2 regions of the Clostridium sp. 'White wine YQ' genome follow, and region 2 is predicted to be linked to the other one. Evidence: a T-box and tRNA genes for the amino acid it is inferred to sense, from the RefSeq annotation. Region 2 holds a T-box; the other holds one or more tRNA genes.
What was found. A T-box is a leader RNA that pairs with one kind of tRNA and senses whether it is charged. The one in region 2 lies ahead of PTZ02_RS07070 (valine--tRNA ligase), so its partner is inferred to be a tRNA-Val.
Positions count from the first base shown of each region.

Region 1: it has a tRNA-Val gene. The T-box ahead of PTZ02_RS07070 (valine--tRNA ligase) is inferred to sense a tRNA for this amino acid. The anticodon was not compared.

Region 1 covers NZ_JAQYUU010000011.1:40,193-50,321, forward strand. The annotation lists gene PTZ02_RS18590 (acyl-[acyl-carrier-protein] thioesterase) at 1-55, shown strand, start outside; gene PTZ02_RS18595 (NAD(P)/FAD-dependent oxidoreductase) at 74-1,333, opposite strand; gene PTZ02_RS18600 (CoA-binding protein) at 1,501-1,860, shown strand; gene PTZ02_RS18605 (hypothetical protein) at 1,878-2,027, shown strand; tRNA gene PTZ02_RS18610 (tRNA-Glu) at 2,243-2,317, shown strand; tRNA gene PTZ02_RS18615 (tRNA-Val) at 2,340-2,415, shown strand; tRNA gene PTZ02_RS18620 (tRNA-Asp) at 2,427-2,503, shown strand; tRNA gene PTZ02_RS18625 (tRNA-Glu) at 2,535-2,609, shown strand; tRNA gene PTZ02_RS18630 (tRNA-Val) at 2,631-2,706, shown strand; tRNA gene PTZ02_RS18635 (tRNA-Asp) at 2,719-2,795, shown strand; tRNA gene PTZ02_RS18640 (tRNA-Thr) at 2,824-2,898, shown strand; tRNA gene PTZ02_RS18645 (tRNA-Glu) at 2,908-2,982, shown strand; tRNA gene PTZ02_RS18650 (tRNA-Val) at 3,005-3,080, shown strand; tRNA gene PTZ02_RS18655 (tRNA-Asp) at 3,095-3,171, shown strand; gene PTZ02_RS18660 (ATP-binding protein) at 3,263-4,252, opposite strand; gene PTZ02_RS18665 (DnaD domain protein) at 4,245-5,240, opposite strand; gene PTZ02_RS18670 (peptidoglycan DD-metalloendopeptidase family protein) at 5,557-6,807, shown strand; gene PTZ02_RS18675 (S8 family serine peptidase) at 6,861-8,054, opposite strand; gene PTZ02_RS18680 (MBL fold metallo-hydrolase) at 8,129-8,944, opposite strand; gene PTZ02_RS18685 (DMT family transporter) at 8,954-9,382, opposite strand; gene PTZ02_RS18690 (dUTP diphosphatase) at 9,496-9,972, opposite strand; gene PTZ02_RS18695 (2'-5' RNA ligase family protein) at 10,109-10,129, opposite strand, start outside.
Region 2 covers NZ_JAQYUU010000001.1:1,396,708-1,406,836, forward strand. The annotation lists gene PTZ02_RS07060 (bifunctional folylpolyglutamate synthase/dihydrofolate synthase) at 1-271, opposite strand, end outside; gene PTZ02_RS07065 (HAD family hydrolase) at 286-1,083, opposite strand; gene PTZ02_RS07070 (valine--tRNA ligase) at 1,295-3,937, opposite strand; T-box leader at 3,988-4,228, opposite strand; gene PTZ02_RS07075 (2-hydroxyacyl-CoA dehydratase) at 4,358-8,623, opposite strand; gene PTZ02_RS07080 (tetratricopeptide repeat protein) at 9,034-9,390, shown strand; gene PTZ02_RS07085 (transglutaminase-like domain-containing protein) at 9,684-10,129, opposite strand, start outside.

The sequences.
Region 1 (10,129 bases), on a different contig from region 2:
AGATGATGAAGGAAATGATATAACATCCTTAACAAGTCTATGGAAGAAGATATAGTGAAATAACCCTGAGGCATTATGCCTCAGGGTTATTTGCTTTAAGAATAGAGTTTATTGCTTTATGAGAGGAACTCCAAGCCCATTGAAGATTATATCCTCCACAGTCTCCATGAACATCTAAGATCTCACCTATAAAATATAATCCAGAAACCAATTTAGATTCCAAGGATTCCTCATTAACATCACGAGTATCTACACCACCTATAGTTACCTGTGCATTATTGAATCCATTTGTTCCAATACATTTAAATTTCCATTCCTTCATTAGAGAAATAAGTTTGGATTTTTCCTGCCATGATAATTCCCAAGCCGGCTTATGAAAGTTATCAACAGAAGCTTCTTTAAGTAAAGTAGGAATTAGTTTTTTGTTAACAATTCCTATAAGAGCATCAGAAATTTTCCTGTGTGAAAAAATACTTAAATGGCCTTGTAGGAAATTATCCACATCTGTATGAGAAGCTTCCGGATTCATATCAATTAAGATATCAACAGATTTGCCTTCATAAATAGCTCTAGAAGCTAGTGCAGACAGCTGCAGAATGGGTGGACCGGATATTCCATAGTCAGTAAATAATAGCTCTCCTAATTCCTTTCTATGAACTTTTCCATCTATTGAAATAGAAGCTAAGCCGTCAAATTTAATTCCCGATAGGGCTTTTAAATAAGGATAATCTAATTTAAGCTGCACTATTCCAGGTAAAGGAGTAATAACTTTATGACCAAGATCTCTAGATAAGGAATATCCAGAGCCATCAGAACCAGTTTTTTCAGCAGATTTTCCTCCACAGGCTAAAATTAATTTTCCACAGGAGAAGGAGTCGAATTCTTCATTGCTTGTGGATAAAATAAATTTTTTATTCTTGTGGATAGATTTTACCTTACAAGAATTATAAACAGGAATACTACGATCTTCTAAGGCTAACCTCAAAACATCAACAACTGAAGAGGCTTGTAATGATTTGGGATATAATTTTCCGTTTTCAAGTTCCACAATAGGAAGACCTAAAAATGAAAAAAAATCTATAGTATCATTTACTGAAAAATTTTCTAATGTAGTTATAGGAAATTTCTCATTTGAACTGTGAAATCCTTTGAAAGGAGAAGTTATTGTTGAGTTAGAGATATTGCAACGTCCATTTCCAGTTGTTAAAATTTTTCTACCAACTCTATCTCCAGCTTCTAAAATTGCAACGTCAATTCCTAAGTCTTTTGCATAAATAGCTGCAAGTAAACCAGAAGCACCACCACCAACTATTAATAATTCATGATGTATCATATCAAACTCTCCTTTTAACATTTTGATTAATTAGAATAAATAAATTGTATCATTATTGAAATAATATAACTAGGGGAGAAAAGTGAATATGCAAAGAAAAGAAAAAAGGTATATAATTAATTTATATAGTAGATTTTAACTATATGTAACAAAAGGAGGTAGAGAAAATGAATGCTACTGAATTATTGAGTTTTAAAAATTGGGTTGTAGTGGGGGATGTTACAAATGAAAGTAAATACGCCGCCAAGATACTAAAAAAATTAAAGTCAAGAGATTTTAATGTAGAAGGAGTACATCCTAAAGGAGACGGAACCTATAAAACATTAAAAGAAGTTCCATATAAAATTGATGTTATAGACTTATGTATAAATCCTATTAGTGGAATAAAATTTATTGAAGAAGCAAAAACTTTAAACATAAAATATATTTTAATTCAACCAGGAGCAGAAAGTAGAGAAATATTAGATTACTGCAAAGAAAATGATATAGTAGCTATTGAAGGATGTGCATTAATTGCTCTTGGATAGAGGAAGGAGACTTACATATGGATGACAATAAAAATAGAATTAGAGACAGAGAAAAATCTAATGCAGAACTTAGAAAAATGTTTCCTAAGGGTGGAGCAGATATTGGAGTTGAAAATGGCGAAAAGATAGGCCATTATGCAAATTCAAAAAACCATAAAGATAGGTAATTTAATACAAATAGTTATATTTATTTGAAAGACTATCTTGTAAAGGATGGTCTTTTCTTGTAAAATATAACTTAAATAATCTATAAATAAGAGTAAAATTAGGTGGATTATTAAAAAAAATAAAAAAAGTGTTGACACTATTATTAAATTTCGGTATTATATTCTTTGTCGGGTTGCTCCGAGAGTAATCACCGAATAAGGTTGTTGTTATTCATGGCTCCTTGGTCAAGCGGTTAAGACACCACCCTTTCACGGTGGTAACAGGGGTTCGATTCCCCTAGGAGTCACCATTTTATCCCATGAATTATTTATGGGCGCATAGCTCAGCTGGGAGAGCACCTGCCTTACAAGCAGGGGGTCACAGGTTCGATCCCTGTTGTGCCCACCATAAATTCATACGGCTCAGTAGCTCAGTTGGTTAGAGTGCCGGCCTGTCACGCCGGAGGTCGAGGGTTCGAGCCCCTTCTGAGTCGCCAATTAAAACTCAACCAAAAGTAAACTTAATATGGCTCCTTGGTCAAGCGGTTAAGACACCACCCTTTCACGGTGGTAACAGGGGTTCGATTCCCCTAGGAGTCACCATTTTATCCCATGTTTATTTATGGGCGCATAGCTCAGCTGGGAGAGCACCTGCCTTACAAGCAGGGGGTCACAGGTTCGATCCCTGTTGTGCCCACCATAAATTTAATACGGCTCAGTAGCTCAGTTGGTTAGAGTGCCGGCCTGTCACGCCGGAGGTCGAGGGTTCGAGCCCCTTCTGAGTCGCCATTTAATTTAATAAAACAAAAAATTATTTGCTGGCATGGCTCAACGGTAGAGCAGCTGACTTGTAATCAGCAGGTTGTAGGTTCGATTCCTATTGCCAGCTCCAATTTAATATGGCTCCTTGGTCAAGCGGTTAAGACACCACCCTTTCACGGTGGTAACAGGGGTTCGATTCCCCTAGGAGTCACCATTTTATCTCAGATTTATTATATGGGCGCATAGCTCAGCTGGGAGAGCACCTGCCTTACAAGCAGGGGGTCACAGGTTCGATCCCTGTTGTGCCCACCAATTAAACTTAATATGGCTCAGTAGCTCAGTTGGTTAGAGTGCCGGCCTGTCACGCCGGAGGTCGAGGGTTCGAGCCCCTTCTGAGTCGCCAAAGAAAAAGTCTTAGTATTACTAAGACTTTTTTGCTTTTTATAATATTTTAAAGTTTATATAAAAAAATAGAGCCTTAAATTAATAAGACTCTAACCTCTATTTGGTTTTAATAAGTTAAGCTTAACACGTATATCGTCTCCATAAAACTTGCATAGTCTAAAGTTTCCAATTAATCTTGAACTAATTCTTTCAGTATAACTCTTTGCTAAATCAATAAGAGAAAGATTAGTTGAAATAAGCATCTTCTTATTTTTTAATAATTTAGCATTTAAAAGATTAAATAATTCAGTTATGGTAAACTCAGTTATCTGTTCTGCCCCTAAATCATCTATAATAAGCAAATCACAGTTAATCAGAAGTTCTTCTAAGTCACGATTATTATCAAATTTTATTTCTCTGAAGTTCTTAATAAGCTCGTCAGAAGTTCTATAGAGAACTAAATAACCACTGTCTAACAAATCTTTAGCTATAGAATCAGATAAAAAAGTTTTTCCCGTACCAGGGCCACCAAAGAATAATAAATTTTCATTATGATTTTTAAAATTTGGAATGTACTCTTTTAAAACATATTGATAAATAGTTTCTATATTCTTTCTAGGAGAGTATTTCTCAGTATCTGATTTATGAGATGAATATAATGAGATATCCCAATTATCAAAATTATTCTTTTTTACAGCTTCAGATAATTGAGAATTTTTATAATACACTTGAACTAACTTTGCATTATAACATGAACAAGGATCTACTCCTACGTAACCAGTATCCTTACAAATATTACAGTGATAATGAATATTTAAGTAGTCTTGTGGATACCCTTTAGAAACTAATAATTCGTATTTTCTTGCCCTTAGATCCATAATTTTATTTTTAATTTCTAAAACTAAAGCTTCTGAATTATTACCGGCTTTCAATATACTTCTTGATAAGTACAAAGATTGTTTTCCTATTTCCTGATCTAATTCAATTATTTCAGGATAAAGTCTTTCTATTTCTTGTTTTCTAGTTTTTAACGCTTTTGCTTCATTTTCTCTAATTTGTTCATAAAGACTTAAAACTTCAGCTTTATAACCTTTAATCATCATTATCCCATCCTAATAATTTTTTTTCTAAAGAATCATAATCATAATTTCTTCCCTCGAAGTTATCGAATCTAAGCTTAGATTTTTCTTTTTCTTTAGGTTGATATGTGTTTTTTGTATTTTTAGCTCTATAAGCAGCTTCTTTTTCTGCAATAGAATCAAGGGTCTTTAAGTTGTCTGCATGCCATTTAGATAATATTCCATCAATATATTTAAAATCTGCACGATTTAATCTCTCAAAGCATATGTTACATGCTTTATATATTATGTCTAGTGAGAAATTGTATTTAGAAATCCATTTATCTAAAAGTTCCTCTTGAGGTTTCATAATTTCAGAGTTCTTAATTCCTAGATAAGAAAGTATATTTTTTATTTTTACCCACTTATCTTCAGATTTTTTAATATAGTTTTGAGCATCCTCTATAGTCTTTATATTATTATCATTCCATGCTAAGGCAACTTTTTCTATGTAGCGGGCATCTCTTTTCCCTTTTGAAACGCAATATTCAATTAATAACAATATTAACTCAGAAGTAAAACCAAAATCTTTTTGCCAACTTAAATAAGAAGTCATTTCTTTAGGGGATAGGGGTCTTGCAATAAGTCTTTCGATATCTTTTAACATATCCTTAGTAGAATCAGTATTTAGTGCATCTAGAAGACTTATACTATTAGAAGCTTCTTCATTTTCTTCTGCAAAACTAGTAAATTCTAAATTGAAGTTATTCATTTTATCTATTGGTATAAGCTTTAGTAGACCTTCTTCCTGCCAATAATATAAGGCATTCATCACATCAGATTCTAAAAGGTTAAGCTTTGTAGCAATAATTGAGGAACTAACACCTAATTCTCCAGACAAAATATATTTAAGCATTAAAATATATACCTTAACAAACTCGCCGCGTGCTTTAGGCATATATTTTTCAATAAATATATTATTTACAGGAGTGAAAGAAACAGGTGAGTTTTTTAACATAAATGTACTCATAGGCTATCTACCTTTCACTAAAATTTATATACTTACACAATTAGTATATAAAATATAATTATTTCTAAGTGTAAGGATATTATAACAAACAGAGATGCTTAATACAATTTTCAATTTATTATATATATAATGCATTAAGGAATTTACATGTCACTGTCCAACTCTTAGTTGAAACGTCTAAGAGTTGGACCATGAGATGTAATATGACTCTTGCATTATATAAAGTTAACAATAGAATAATTGGTGGTATAGTATTTTAAATTTTGGGAACAGTAATATTTGTGTTTAAAAAATAAAGTTTTAAAGAGGATTAACAATGAAGTGTAGCCTGAGAAAGTTATCAAGAAAAATTAATATAGAGATATTTTGTAATAAAGTAACTAAAGATAAAAAGATAATAGTTCTAGCAGCACTATTTTTGCTGCTTGTTACATATTCAAATAGAATATATGATGAAAGAAGATATTATGAAGTTTATATAAATGATAGATTTATTACTTATACAAATAATAAAAAAGAAATAAAAAAAGAATATAAAGAAGTGTTAAGTTATTTAAAGAATAAATATGAAGAAGCGGATATAGATAAGACTAGTGTGGTTTTTAAAAGTAGTTGGAATAAAGATGTTGAATTTTCTAATAATATTGAGGTTAAGGAAAATATACTCAAAAGTTTGCAGGGAAGCGTAAAAGCTAAAAAGTTAATTTTAGGGGATAGGACTTTAGGATATGTTTCATCTGATAAGGAAAAAAAACAAGTATTTGAGGAACTTGCTAGTGCATATATAAAAGAGAATGGGATATGTAGAGATGAAGTAAAGAAAGTTGATGTTTCAGGAAATATAAAATTAGAAGATGAAACAATAAATATATCAAAAATTGAGCCAATAGAAATTATTGCAAGTAATATATACAATGAAAATAAAAAATCAAGTAATCCATTAATAAAAATAGATATAGTTGTAAAAAATATTGTAAATGAAGAAATACCACCATCAACTAAAATTGTTTCAACAAAAGATTTATATTGGGGGGAAAGCAACACAGTTCAAGGTAAAGCAGGGACAAAAGAAGTTTTAAGGGATTTAACCTATGAAAATGGGGTAGTTATTAGTGAGCAGAGAATTTCTGAAAAAGTAATAACAAAGGCAACAGATAGTATTATATACAAAGGAGCAAAAGACCCTATTTCTAGTGGAGTAGCATTTTTAGATCCCCCATCAAGAGGAGGCATAACTTCAAGTTATGGAGCTAGGTGGGGTTCTAAACATCATGGAATAGACATTGCTGGAAATACAGGAGATCCTATTGAAGCTGCATTTGATGGAACTGTAGCTGATACTGGATACAATAGTATATACGGAAAGATGATAGTGATAGACCATGGAAAAGGTGTAGAAACTGTTTATGGACACTGTAGTAAAATTCTTGTGAGTGCTGGAGAAAAGATTAAAAAAGGAGATCTTATCGGAAGAATAGGAACAACAGGAAGAAGCACTGGACCGCATTTACATTTTGAGTTAAGAGTAAATGGGGAGGCTATAAACCCAATTAAATACGTTAAGTAAAAAAAGAGAGCTTTATTGTAAAAATAAAGCTCTCTTTTTCTCAAGTAAGTTTATTAAAATAGTTTTGATAAATTTACGTAACCTTCACCATATAAATTTTTATCATAATCAATAGACTCACAGGATAATTTTAATATTGAAACTAAATCCTTAAAGCCTAGGCTTGGATTGTTTTCAAAAATAATTGCACATAATCCAGTTATATAGGCGCAAGAGCACGAAGTACCACTAAAGGTTTCATAAGATTTATTTAATTTAGGAGCATATATCTTAACACCATTTCTTTCTGGAATATAGTACTTATGAGTATTTAAAGAAACTATATTTTTAGCGGCAGCAGATAAATCTGGTTTTTGAATATTACCCGAGAAACCACAGGAGGAATATTCATATGGCTTAGGCTCATTAGTTGTATCTAAACCTCCAACAGTTATACAATTTTTTAACATAGCTATTCCTGTAATTGATAATGAATCATTTTTCATACTACCAGAAGGAACTATAGGAATAATATTGTTATTAATTAGCAACTTAAAAGCATCAGAGAAAAGATCAAGAATATATGGACTATTTCCTAAGTATTCGAACGGTAAACAAAGTAGTTTAATTTTTGTTTTTTCATTCGTAGTTATAATAGTATTTATAGATAAAAATATGTTTGAGATATAGCCTTTACCAGTTAAATCAAAAGCCTTATAGGCATAAATAGAAGATTCAGGGGCAATTCCTCTAAAAGAACTTCTAGAACAATGACCACTTCCAGAAATTATTCCGGCTACCATTGTCCCATGACCATTATCATCATAAGGATAACTATATTTATTAATAAAATCATAAAAACCAGAAATTCTATTTGAAGGAACAACTAAATCTTCATGAGGGTATACACCAGAATCTATTATTCCAATGGAGATTCCCCTACCTGTTAACATATACTTAGTACTTGAAGATACTCTGTTAGCACTTATAGTTGAAAGTCCACCACATAAGTGGCAGAATTCATCAAGAAAAATAACTTCAATTTGTGGAAACTCAGATAACCTTTCTAAGGCCCTCTTATTTACTTCCGCAAAAATTAAGTTTAATTCAGGGAAGGATCCAATATGTGTACCATTAAAGGATACGACTTTCCGTTCAATATCCTTAAGGAAACTTTTGCACTTTATGATTATTCTGAATTTTTTATATAAATTAAGTGAAATTATTTTCTTGAGAGAAAAATCTAATTTGGTTTTTGAGGAAAGCATAGTTAACTCCTAAAAATTAATTCTCTATATTATATATATATGATATTAATTTAGACACTATAATAAATAAGGAGCTAGAATTTAACTACTTGACCTATTTTAGCAATAGCTACTTTTTCATCTTCAATAGAAGTTAATGAAGTAAAAGTTTCATTAAAGTCTTCAAGGGATAAAATAAAGGTCTTATAATGAATTGGAAGCATAATTGGACAATCCATCATTTCAAACATCTTGTAACTTTCTAAGGGTGAACAATGCATCGCTAAGAACTTATCTGGTTTATAACATCCTACGGGCATTAGAGCTATATCACAACTGATACCTTTAAAGTTTTCTGTATATGCAGTATCACCTGCAAAAAAAACACTTTTATATTTTCCTTTAATTAAAAATGAATGACTTTCAGTTGGCTTTCCTAAATAATATCTTCTTCCGTCATGTTTTGCTTCTATGGACTTAACTTTTATTATGTCATCATCATATACCTTACCATGATTTAATATAAAAACATTTTTAAAGCCCAAAAGGTTTAGGAATCTCTTATATCCCTTTGGAGCTATAACCTTAGCATCTTTGTTAATTTGCATGAGTGATGAGAAATGTATATGGTCAGAATGACCATGGGATAAAAGAATATAATCAAACTTTAGAGTCCTTAAGTTCATTGGAATTTTAACTTGCCTTTTAAAATATCCTAAATTATTAGTAATAACAGGATCTGTAAGTATTAGTTTCCCCTCAAGATTTATTATTGTTGTAGCATGACCATACCAGTAAACAGAATTGTTCTCAATTGGGTCATTAAACTCTACACCTGCGGGTTTACCGTAAGTTTTTATGTTATTTATTGTTAGTGTAGTTAAGAACTTAATATTTGATAATACTCTCATTTTGTACTTTTAGAACCTCCATTTAAAAACTATTATTCCAACAATCATTAGAACAACACCAATGATCTCATTTAAACCAAAGGTTATTTTTGTTGTATCAAAAATTCCAAAGGCGTCTATAAGACCAGCAGCTGTAAGTTGAGCTACTAGAATAATTCCTATGGCATAAGTAGCTCCAAGATCTTTTATACCATACATTACAGTGAAAATAATAATTACACCTAAAATTCCTCCAAGTAAATATAATTTTTTAGCACTTAATAATTGTTTAAAATCACCTTTACCGAAAAACCAAGTAATTATAAGTGTAACAATAAAGGCAGAACCTTGAACAAAAACATTTGTTTCCCAAATACCAACCTTTTCACTTAACCTTGTATTAAATACTCCTTGTAATGACATTGCAAGACCAGCAATTATAGAAAAAATTATTCCCATATGATTTATCACCTCAAGAGTATTATTCCACAAAAAATCTCTAAATATAAAAGGCTAAGGAAAACTTTTAATATTCCTTAGCCTTCAGTTGTTTATTAAATTATATGTATATTCTATCTTGATAGGCTGTAAATATCTGAAAAAAACATATCTTCTATAATCTTTTCTGAGTAGCCTAAACTTATGCCAATACTTACAAAATCCTCAAGGAGTGTCTTATAGTGATCTTGTGAGGGAGAAATTATTAAGTCGTTAAGATCTATAAGAATATTTAAAAACTGATCACTTAAACAATAATCATTAGGTCTAATTTCTATATCTTCTAAATCGGTATATTTTTTATCTAAACCGATGTTTAATATACAACTTAAACATTTAATGTATTTAACCATAACATTTTCTCTTGATATAAGTTCTTCTTGGGAATCCTTCCAAAACTTAAAGCACTTAGTTTCATTTGCTAATTCGCTGATTTTTGTATGAAGAGCTAAGAATCTTCTAGCTGTTAATTGATAATCACTAAGCTTTTCATTTATTATTAACTTATTATTTGCTTCTTCTTGTGCATTAAAAAACTTTTGTAAATTCATAATATTTACTCCCCCGTTTCAACTTAGCAAAACCTGCTTTCTATATTGTACATAATCTTTTCAATATTGAAAAGAAGGGGAAAACGAATACACGGAATTTTCAGAAAAATTTTTTTCGAATTTATAAAAACTTATATTAGTAACTTTTCAATTTATA
Region 2 (10,129 bases):
GAATATTCACTCCATTTATTTGTATACGTTCCTCAAACTCTTCTAAATATGGAGATGTAAACATACCAACTTTATATCCTGCTTCTTTTAATATATTACTTATCATAGCCGTGGTTGAACCCTTGCCATTAGTACCTGCTAAGTGAATAAATTTTACTTTTTTATGTGGATTACCTAATAGTTCAAGTAACCGTTCCGTTCTACTTAATCCAAAATTCATACCGAACTTATTTAAGCTATGAATATATTCAATACTTTTTTTATATTCCATATTTCCTCCAACTTCTAAGCTTCCTTCAATACCTTTTCCCTTATAACTTGAATTACTCCTTCTTCATCATTTGTCTTTGCAATAAATCTACTATATGATTTTACATCCTCCGGAGCATTCTTCATTGCATAACTATAATAGGCTTCCCCTAGCATTTCAACATCATTATAATAATCTCCAAAAACCATGGTTTCTTCTTTTTGAACTCCTAACAATCTTTGGATAGTTCTTAGTGATTTCCCTTTATTTATACCTTTCTTTCCTATATCTAACCAAACTTGTCCTGAAACTGTGATTTGAAATTCCTCTCCCCAAACAGGAGTAATTATATTATTAGAATTCTCAGCAGAACCTAATTTATCATGAATTGATACTTTAATAATATCATCCTCAACTAAAAGTAAATCATCAACTTTTTCATATTCATGATAATATTTATTAAATTCTTCCATAAATACTTCATCATCACTATTTTCAATATAAGCTCTTTTTTTACCACATAAAACTATATTGGTTTCAGGAACTTTCCTAGCTTCTTCAATAATTTTATGGACTCTTTCTTTTGACATAGTTGAGGAATATAGTTCCTTGCCCTTATACATTACATATGCACCATTTTCAGCTAAAAAAAGGATATCATCTTTTATTTCATGAAAATTATTTCTTAATGTATGATACGGTCTTCCGCTTGCAGCAACAAAAACGACTCCTTTATTTAGAACTTTTTTTGCTATCTTAAAGAAATCCTTAGGCAATTGACCTTTTGAATTTAATAATGTTCCATCCATATCACTTGCAATTAACTTAATCATATCTTTTCCTCCTAATGTTTCTTTATATATATTAATTTTAGTATTACGTCAATGTTACAATTTGATTTTAACACAAATAATCTTCACTTTACAAATGATAATTATTATTAACTAATCTAGTAAATCCCATATAAGGTTTTCATATAAAAAGAAAACCCTAAGACTTTGAAATTATCTTAGGGTACCTTTTACTATAATTCTTTATCTGCTATTAACCTAACGCTTTAATTCTTAGAAGTACAGCTTCAAGCATTTCTTTATATTTTTCTCCTTTAGCTTTTTCAGCTTCAACTACATCCTGAGGAGCTTTTGCTGTAAATCTCTCATTTGATAGTTTTCCTTCTACTCTCTTAATTTCCCCTTCAAGTTTAGTCTTTTCTTTGTTTAATCTATCTAATTCCTTTTCTCTATCAACTAAATCTAATAGAGGCATAAATAATTCACCAACTTCAACTACAACTGAAACAGCATTTTCTGGAGCATTATTTTTATTTTCTATAAATTCCATCTCAGAAGCTGAAGCCAACTTTTCAAAGTAGCTTATTCCATTTTTAAATGCTTCTTCTGCTTCTTTATTTATATATGCAACTACCTTTGCTTTTCTTGATGGTGGAACATTCATTTCAACTCTTACATTTCTAAGTGATTTAATAGCATCAATTATATATCCCATTTCTTTTTCTGCTTTAGCATCAACTAAGCCTTCGTTGTATTCTGGCCAACTTGAAATAGTAATTGACTCACTTTCATCACATAAATGAGTATATATTTCTTCTGTTATAAATGGCATAACTGGGTGAAGAAGCTTTAATCCTGTTTGAAGTACATCATATATTACATTGTATGCTATTCCTTTAGCTTTTTCATCTTCTCCATAGAATACAGGTTTAACTAATTCTATATACCAGTCACATAACTCATTCCACATGAAATCATAAACTTTTTGCAATGCAATACCTAATTCAAACTTCTCTAAATTATCTGTAACTTCCTTAATTAAAGTGTTACATCTAGATAATATCCATCTATCAGCTAATGAATAGTCTTTTTCATCTTTATACTTATTCATTAAATCTTTATCTAAATTCATCATTAAGAATCTTGATGCATTCCATATTTTATTAGCAAAGTTTCTTGCAGACTCAACTCTTTCTGGATAATATCTTATATCATTTCCTGGTGCATTTCCTGTAACAAGCATAAATCTAAGTGCATCAGCACCATAAGTATCTATTACCTCTAATGGATCTACTCCATTACCAAGAGATTTACTCATTTTTCTTCCTTCAGAGTCTCTTATGATACCATGAATAAGAACATTTTCAAATGGTGTTTCTCCCATATTGTGAATACCAGAGAAAATCATTCTTGCTACCCAGAAGAATATAATATCATAACCTGTAACAAGTACTGAATTAGGATAGAAGAAGTCTAAATCATCTGTTTTATCTGGCCATCCTAATGTTGAAAACGGCCATAAGGCAGATGAAAACCATGTATCTAAAACATCACTATCTTGAGTTATCTTATTAGAGCCACATTTTGTGCATGAACCTGGTTTTTCTTCACTTACCATTAGTTCTCCACATTCATCACAGTAGAATACTGGTATTCTATGTCCCCACCATAATTGTCTAGAAATACACCAGTCTTGAATGTTTTCCATCCAGTTATAATAAACTTTTTCAAATCTCTCAGGTATGAATTTTGTTTTCTTTTCTCTAACTACATCTAGTGCAGGTGCTGCAAGAGATTCCATTTTTACATACCATTGTTTTGATATAATTGGTTCGATTACTGTACTACATCTATCATGTGTTCCTACATTATGAGTATGAGGTTTTATTTTTACAAGTAATCCTTCTTCTTCAAGGTCAGAAACCATAGCTTTTCTAGCTTCATATCTATCTAAGCCTGCATATTTACCACCTAAAGAATTAATTACTCCCTTATCATCCATTATTCTAATTTCTTTAAGTCCATGTCTCTTTCCTACTTCATAATCGTTAGGATCATGTGCTGGCGTAATTTTAACGGCACCAGTTCCGAACTCAATATCAACATATTCATCTGCAATTATAGGAATTTCTCTTCCTACTAATGGTAATATAAGAGTTTTTCCTACTAAATGTGAAAATCTTTCATCATTAGGATTAACAGCTACTGCAGTATCCCCTAGTAATGTTTCTGGTCTTGTAGTTGCAATTTCTATAAACTCATTTGAATCCTTAACTGGATACTTTATGTGCCAGAAGTTACCTTCTTGTTCTTTATACTCTATTTCTGCATCAGATAAAGCAGTTTCACATTTTGGACACCAATTTGTAATTCTGTTTCCTTGATAAATAAGACCTTCATTATATAATTTAACAAAAACATGTCTAACAGCTTTGTTTAAATTCTCATCCATAGTAAAAGCTTCTCTTGTAAAATCTGCAGAAACTCCCATTTTCTTTAGCTGAGTTCTTATTCTTTCTCTATATTCATCTGACCATTCCCATACTTTTTCTAAAAATGCATCTCTTCCTAATTCTTTTTTTACAATTCCTTGCTTTAATAATTCATTTTCAACTTTAACTTCAGTTGCTATACTAGCGTGGTCTTCTCCTGGAAGCCAAAGAGTACAATATCCTTGCATTCTCTTAAATCTTATTAGTATATCTTGAAGCGTATTATCAAGCGCATGCCCTAAATGTAATTTTCCAGTTATATTTGGAGGCGGCATAACTATTGTATATGGTTTTTTTGATCTATCTACTTCAGGAGTAAAATACTTTTTTTCCTCCCATACTTTATAAATTCTTTCCTCAAATTCCTTTGGATCATAGGTTGTTGAAATATTATTTTCGCTCATGTTTTCCTCCTTAAAATTCTAGGTGAAATAAAAAAAGAATCTTAATCCTATAAAAGGACGAAGATTCGCGGTACCACCTTTTTTTCTACAACAATTGTTATAGACTCTTAATACTTTATCGGTATAGAACTACCGTCTTTACTTAATATAAATAAACATTAGGTATACTTACTTTCAGTAAAGATGCTCAAAAGCTACCTTCAAGATAACAGATATAGAAAACCTTTCAGCCTTGAGTTTTCCTCTCTTAATATCATTAATATCTCTACTCCTCTTTATCATAGCATAGATATAAATTTGTATATTAATTATAATATATTATTGAATCTTAATCTGTCAAGGATAAATAGTAATAATTTCATAATATAATGAGACTTAATATAAAAACCAGAAGCCGCAAGGCTTCTGGTTTTTCATTATTTAAATATTTCTAACTTCTTCATTAAGCCATAAAACTTTTTTAGGTTTTTGATTTGCATCTAAATTCTTGAATGCTGTTGCAAACATAAGCTTAATTCTATTTAATTGGTTTACTTCAGAAGCACCTGGATCATAATCGATAGCAACTATATTAGATAGTGGATATTTATGCTTAAGTGCTTTAATCATTCCTTTTCCAGTAACATGGTTAGGTAGACAAGCAAATGGCTGCATACAAATAATATTATTAACACCACTTTCTATAAGCTCCATCATTTCTGCAGTTAAGAACCAACCTTCACCAGTTTGATGTCCTAAGGACAATATTTGTGATGCCATATTTCCTAATTCTTGAATACTTACTGGCGGATGGAATCTTTCACTTTCTTCTAATGCTTTTTTCATTTCTTTTCTATATAACTCCATAGCCCAAATAGCTAGGTGTCCATTATTCTTACTCTTTTTGCTAAATGAAAGATACCTATATTTAAAATCTGAATCATAAGCTGAATAGAAGAAGAAATCTAAAAGATCTGGAACTACAGCTTCTCCACCTTCATTTTCTATTATACTTACAACATCATTGTTAGCTAATGGATGGAATTTAACTAGTATTTCACCTACTACTCCAATCCTTGGCTTTTTAATATCTAGAAGTTCTAATTCATCAAATTCCTTAATTATTCCTCTAACTGTTTTCTTAAAGCTTGATAATGAACCTTTCTTAACACTTTCAATAGCAATTGCTCTCCACTTTTCATATAGTTCATTTGCACTTCCTTTAACTTTTTCATAAGGCCTTACTCTATATAAAACTCTCATGAATAAATCTCCGTATACAAGTGACATTAAAGCTTTATTTAGTAGCTTAAGTGTAAGCTTAAAGCCAGGATGTTTTTCCATACCAACTGCATTAAGTGATAGTACTGGAATATTTTCAAACCCTGCTTCAACTAATGCTTTTTTAAGGAATGCTATATAGTTAGTTGCTCTACAACCACCACCAGTTTGTGAGATGATTACAGATGTATTATTCAAATCATACTTTCCTGATTTTAATGCATGAATTATTTGTCCTATTGTAATTATAGAAGGATAACAAGCATCATTATTTACATATTTTAAGCCCTCTTCTATAGCCATCTTATCTTCTTCTGGCACTACAACTTTATAGCCTGACGAATTAAATGCAGCCTCCACTAAATCAAAATGAATAGGAGACATTTGAGGTGCTAATATTGTATGAGTTTTTCTCATTTCCTTTGTGAATGTAGGAGATTTATATTTAAACTCTTCCTTCACTGGAACATAATTATTTCTAACTCTTTCTTCTATAGCTGCTTTTAAGCTTCTAACTCTTATTCTAACAGCACCTAAGTTATTTCCTTCATCTATTTTTAATACTGTATATATTTTCCCACTAGCATTTAAAATTTCTTGTACTTGATCTGTAGTAACTGCATCAAGTCCGCAACCAAAGGAATTTAATTGAACTAATTCTAAATTATCATTTTCACATACATGTGCTGCTGCACTATATAATCTTGAATGGTATGTCCATTGGTCAACAACTCTAAGTGGTCTTTCTAAGTTTCCTAAGTGAGCAACAGAATCTTCTGTTAAGACAGCCATTCCATAAGAAGTAATTATATTAGGTATACCGTGGTTTATTTCAGGATCCACATGATATGGTCTTCCTCCTAAAACGATACCCTTCTTTCCAGTTTCTTTTAGGTAAGCTATTACTTCTTCTCCCTTATCTCTTATATCCTGCTTATATTTTTCTCTTTCATTCCAAGCTAAATCTAAAGCTTTCTTACATTCTTCAACAGTTACATTAAAGCCCTTAAATTCTTCAACTAGTCTTGGAAGCAGTCTTTCCTTATCATTTAATGAGAAAAATGGATTAATGTAATTAATATTTTTCTCTTGTATTACATCCATATTGTTTTTTATTACTTCTGGATAGGAGGTTACTATTGGACAATTGTAATGATTATTTGCTCTTTCATCTTCTTTTTTCTCATACGCAATAGAAGGATAGAAAATATTTTCAATACCTCTATTAACTAATGCCATTATATGTCCATGAACAATTTTAGCTGGATAGCATGCAGATTCTGAAGGTATAGTTTCTATTCCCATTTCATAAATCTGTTTAGTGCTTCTTGGTGATAATTCCACTCTAAAACCTAAGTCATTTAAAAAAGTGAACCAGAATGGGTAATTCTCATATATATTTAATACTCTAGGAATTCCTATTGTTCCTCTTTTGGCCTCTTCTTTCTTTAATGGAATATAATTAAATGTTCTTTTATATTTATAATCATAGAGATTAGGTACATCATCATTTGATACTTTACCTATTATAGGTCTTTCGCATCTATTTCCTGATATAAATGTCTCTCCATTAGAGAATTTATTTTTTGTCAATAAACAGTTATTACCGCATAGACCACATCTCTCTAGGGTTGTATCAAAACTAAAGCTTTCTAATTCATGAGCCTTAAGAATATTACTCTCAGAATCTTGAATATATCTTTCTCTAGATATTAATGCTGCACCAAAGGCGCCCATTAGTCCTGCAATATCTGGTCTTATAACTTCTCTTTCTGAAACCAACTCAAAACTTCTAAGAACTGCATCATTATAGAAGGTACCCCCTTGAACAATGATTTTCTTACCCATTTCTTCTTTTCTTCTAATTTTAATTACTTTAAATAAAGCATTTTTAATAACTGAGTAAGAAAGTCCAGCAGAAATATCTCCTACTGTTGCTCCTTCCTTTTGAGCTTGCTTTACCCTTGAGTTCATAAATACAGTACATCTTGATCCTAAGTCTACTGGATTAGACGCATATAATGCTTCTTTAGCAAAATCTTTAACTTCCATATTAAGTGATTTAGCAAAGGTTTCGATAAATGAACCGCACCCTGATGAACAAGCTTCATTTAATAGTATACTATCAATTACACCATTCTTAATTCTAAGACATTTCATGTCTTGTCCACCAATGTCTAAAATGAAGTCTACACCTGGAAGGAAATGTTCTGCAGCCTTGTAGTGAGCTATTGTTTCTATTTCTCCAATATCAATATGTAGTGCTGACTTTATTAAACCTTCTCCATAACCAGTTACTGTTGAATTTACAATCTTAGCAGTCTTAGGTAATTTTTCATAGATATCCTTTAATATACCAACAACTCTTACTAATGGGCTTCCTTCATTTGATCCATAATATGAGTATAATATTTGTCCTTCTTCGCCTATCAAAGCCACCTTAGTTGTTGTTGATCCAGCATCAATTCCCAAATAGCAATTTCCAGTATAATTTTCAAATTCAGCTCTTTTTGCTTTATTTTTATCATGTCTATTTTTAAATTCTTGAAGTTCTTCTTCATCTTTAAATAGGGCTCTTAAACTATCTATTTCATGTTCTTCAATATTAGTTAAATCTTTTAGCTTGTCTACAATATCTTTAAATATAACAGTTTCATGTTCCTTTGATGATATTGCCGCACCTAATGCAACAAAAAGTTGAGAATTTTCTGGGAAAATCACATCATCATCTTTTAAATTTAATGTTTCTATAAATCTTTTTCTTAACTCTGATAAGAAGAATAATGGACCTCCTAAAAAGGCTACTTTTCCTCTTATAGGTTTTCCGCATGCAAGTCCACTTATTGTTTGATTAACTACTGCTTGTAAAACAGAAGCTGCAATATCTTCTTTCTTTGCCCCTTCATTTATTAAGGGTTGTACATCTGTTTTAGCAAAAACTCCACATCTTGCTGCAATTGGGTATATAACTTCATAATCCTTAGCAAGATCATTAAGCCCAGAGGCATCAGTTTTTAATAAAGATGCCATTTGATCAATGAATGCACCTGTCCCCCCAGCACAACTACCATTCATTCTTTGCTCAATTCCACCTTTGAAATATGTGATTTTAGCGTCTTCTCCGCCTAATTCGATTGCAACATCTGTTTGTGGAATAACCTCTTCTACAGTTTTAGTACAAGCTACAACTTCTTGTATAAAATTAACTCCAAGCCACTTTGCAACTGAAAGTCCGCCTGAACCTGTAATGCTTATTGATATTTCAGTATTTCCTAATTGCTTATAAGATTCCCTAATTAATCCTATAATTGTACTTTTAATATCTGAAAAATGTCTTTTATATCTACTAAATACTATTTTATTAGACGCATTTAATACTACTAATTTAACGGTGGTAGACCCAACGTCTAACCCTAAATTATACATTAAACCCCTTCCTTTCTTCATAAAAAATCGTCAAGGCAATTATGAGCCGTCGATTTTTTTTCGCATCTGCCTTTCCAAACGCAAGTGAGGAAAATTTGGCAGGCGACTAATTCTACTTTTTACTCTTTAGGGAGTCTAGTAAATCCTTGGATTATATTCTAACTTATAATGTTATTAACAATCTTAAAATATTATAAATTCCTCGAAGAGTAAAAAAAACTAGAAAGACCCCACTTAATTATATTATTAAAAATGCGGTTTTAAAAGTTAAAAATATATTTACTTTAAATATAGTTTAATAGCTAATAGAGCTTCCATAAGAATTTTAACTATTTTTATGTTTGTTGAATATTAAATTTTTTTATGTCAAAAATTAAACTATAATAAACCAAAATAATTATGGAGGTACTATGAGTTATTTTCAAGAAGCAAACAATCTTTACAATAGTAAAAACTACCTTAAGGCATTGGATTATTATGAAAAAGCTATAAAAATCAATGAAAATTTATCTTGCTCATATTATAATGCAGGAGTATGTGCTATAAAAATGAAAAATTATAATATAGCAATCAAATACATAGAAAAGGCTTTAAGCTATTCAGCTGAAAGTAAGTATTTTTTTAATCTTGCTTATTCATATGCAATGATTTCTAACTCTAAAAAGGCACTTTTATATTTTAATAGAGCATGGGCCTTAGATAATAATGATACAGATTGTGAAAAAGCAATTGATTTACTTTTAAAAAAATTGCCAAGGCGATTATGAGCCGTCAATTTTTTTCTCGCATCTGCCTTTCCAAACGCATGTGAGGAAAATTTGGCAGGCGACTAATTCTTTTTTACTTTTTAGGGGAGTCTAGTAGCTCCTTTGTTTATAATTCAAACTTATAATGTTATCCACTACCTTAAAACATTATAACTTCCTAAAAAGTAAAAAAACTTTAATAGGGATTCCATACATTTGGTATCCCTATTATTATAAATGAGTTTTTAAATTAATCAATAGTATTTAAACAAATTGTGAACAAGATAATGTCTCAAATTTATCTATAGAAAACATTACCATTCCCCAATTACTTTATCTTTCTTATGATCACTATCAAAATTTTTATTATCAAAATAGTTTCCACCAACATAGAATGTTGGATCAACATTTATCCATCTTTTTTCTTCTGGCAAATACACTTCATTCCATGCATGACTTACCCACTTTGTTCCATCAAATCCTTGTCCAACTACAATCCTAACCTTTAAATTGTTGGCTCTAGCCATGGCAACATATAAACATGCATAGTCAAAACATATACCTTTTCTTGTGTTATATGCTTCTATTGCTCCAGACTTATTTCTATAATTATCACTCATTATAGCCTCAGCTTTTGAATAATCATATTTTACATTGCTTCCTACCCAAGAATAGATTACCTTTGCTTTTTCCTTGGTTGATGTCTTATTTTTAGTTATACTTCTAGCCAAGGAGTCAATTTCACTATTAGATTTAATAC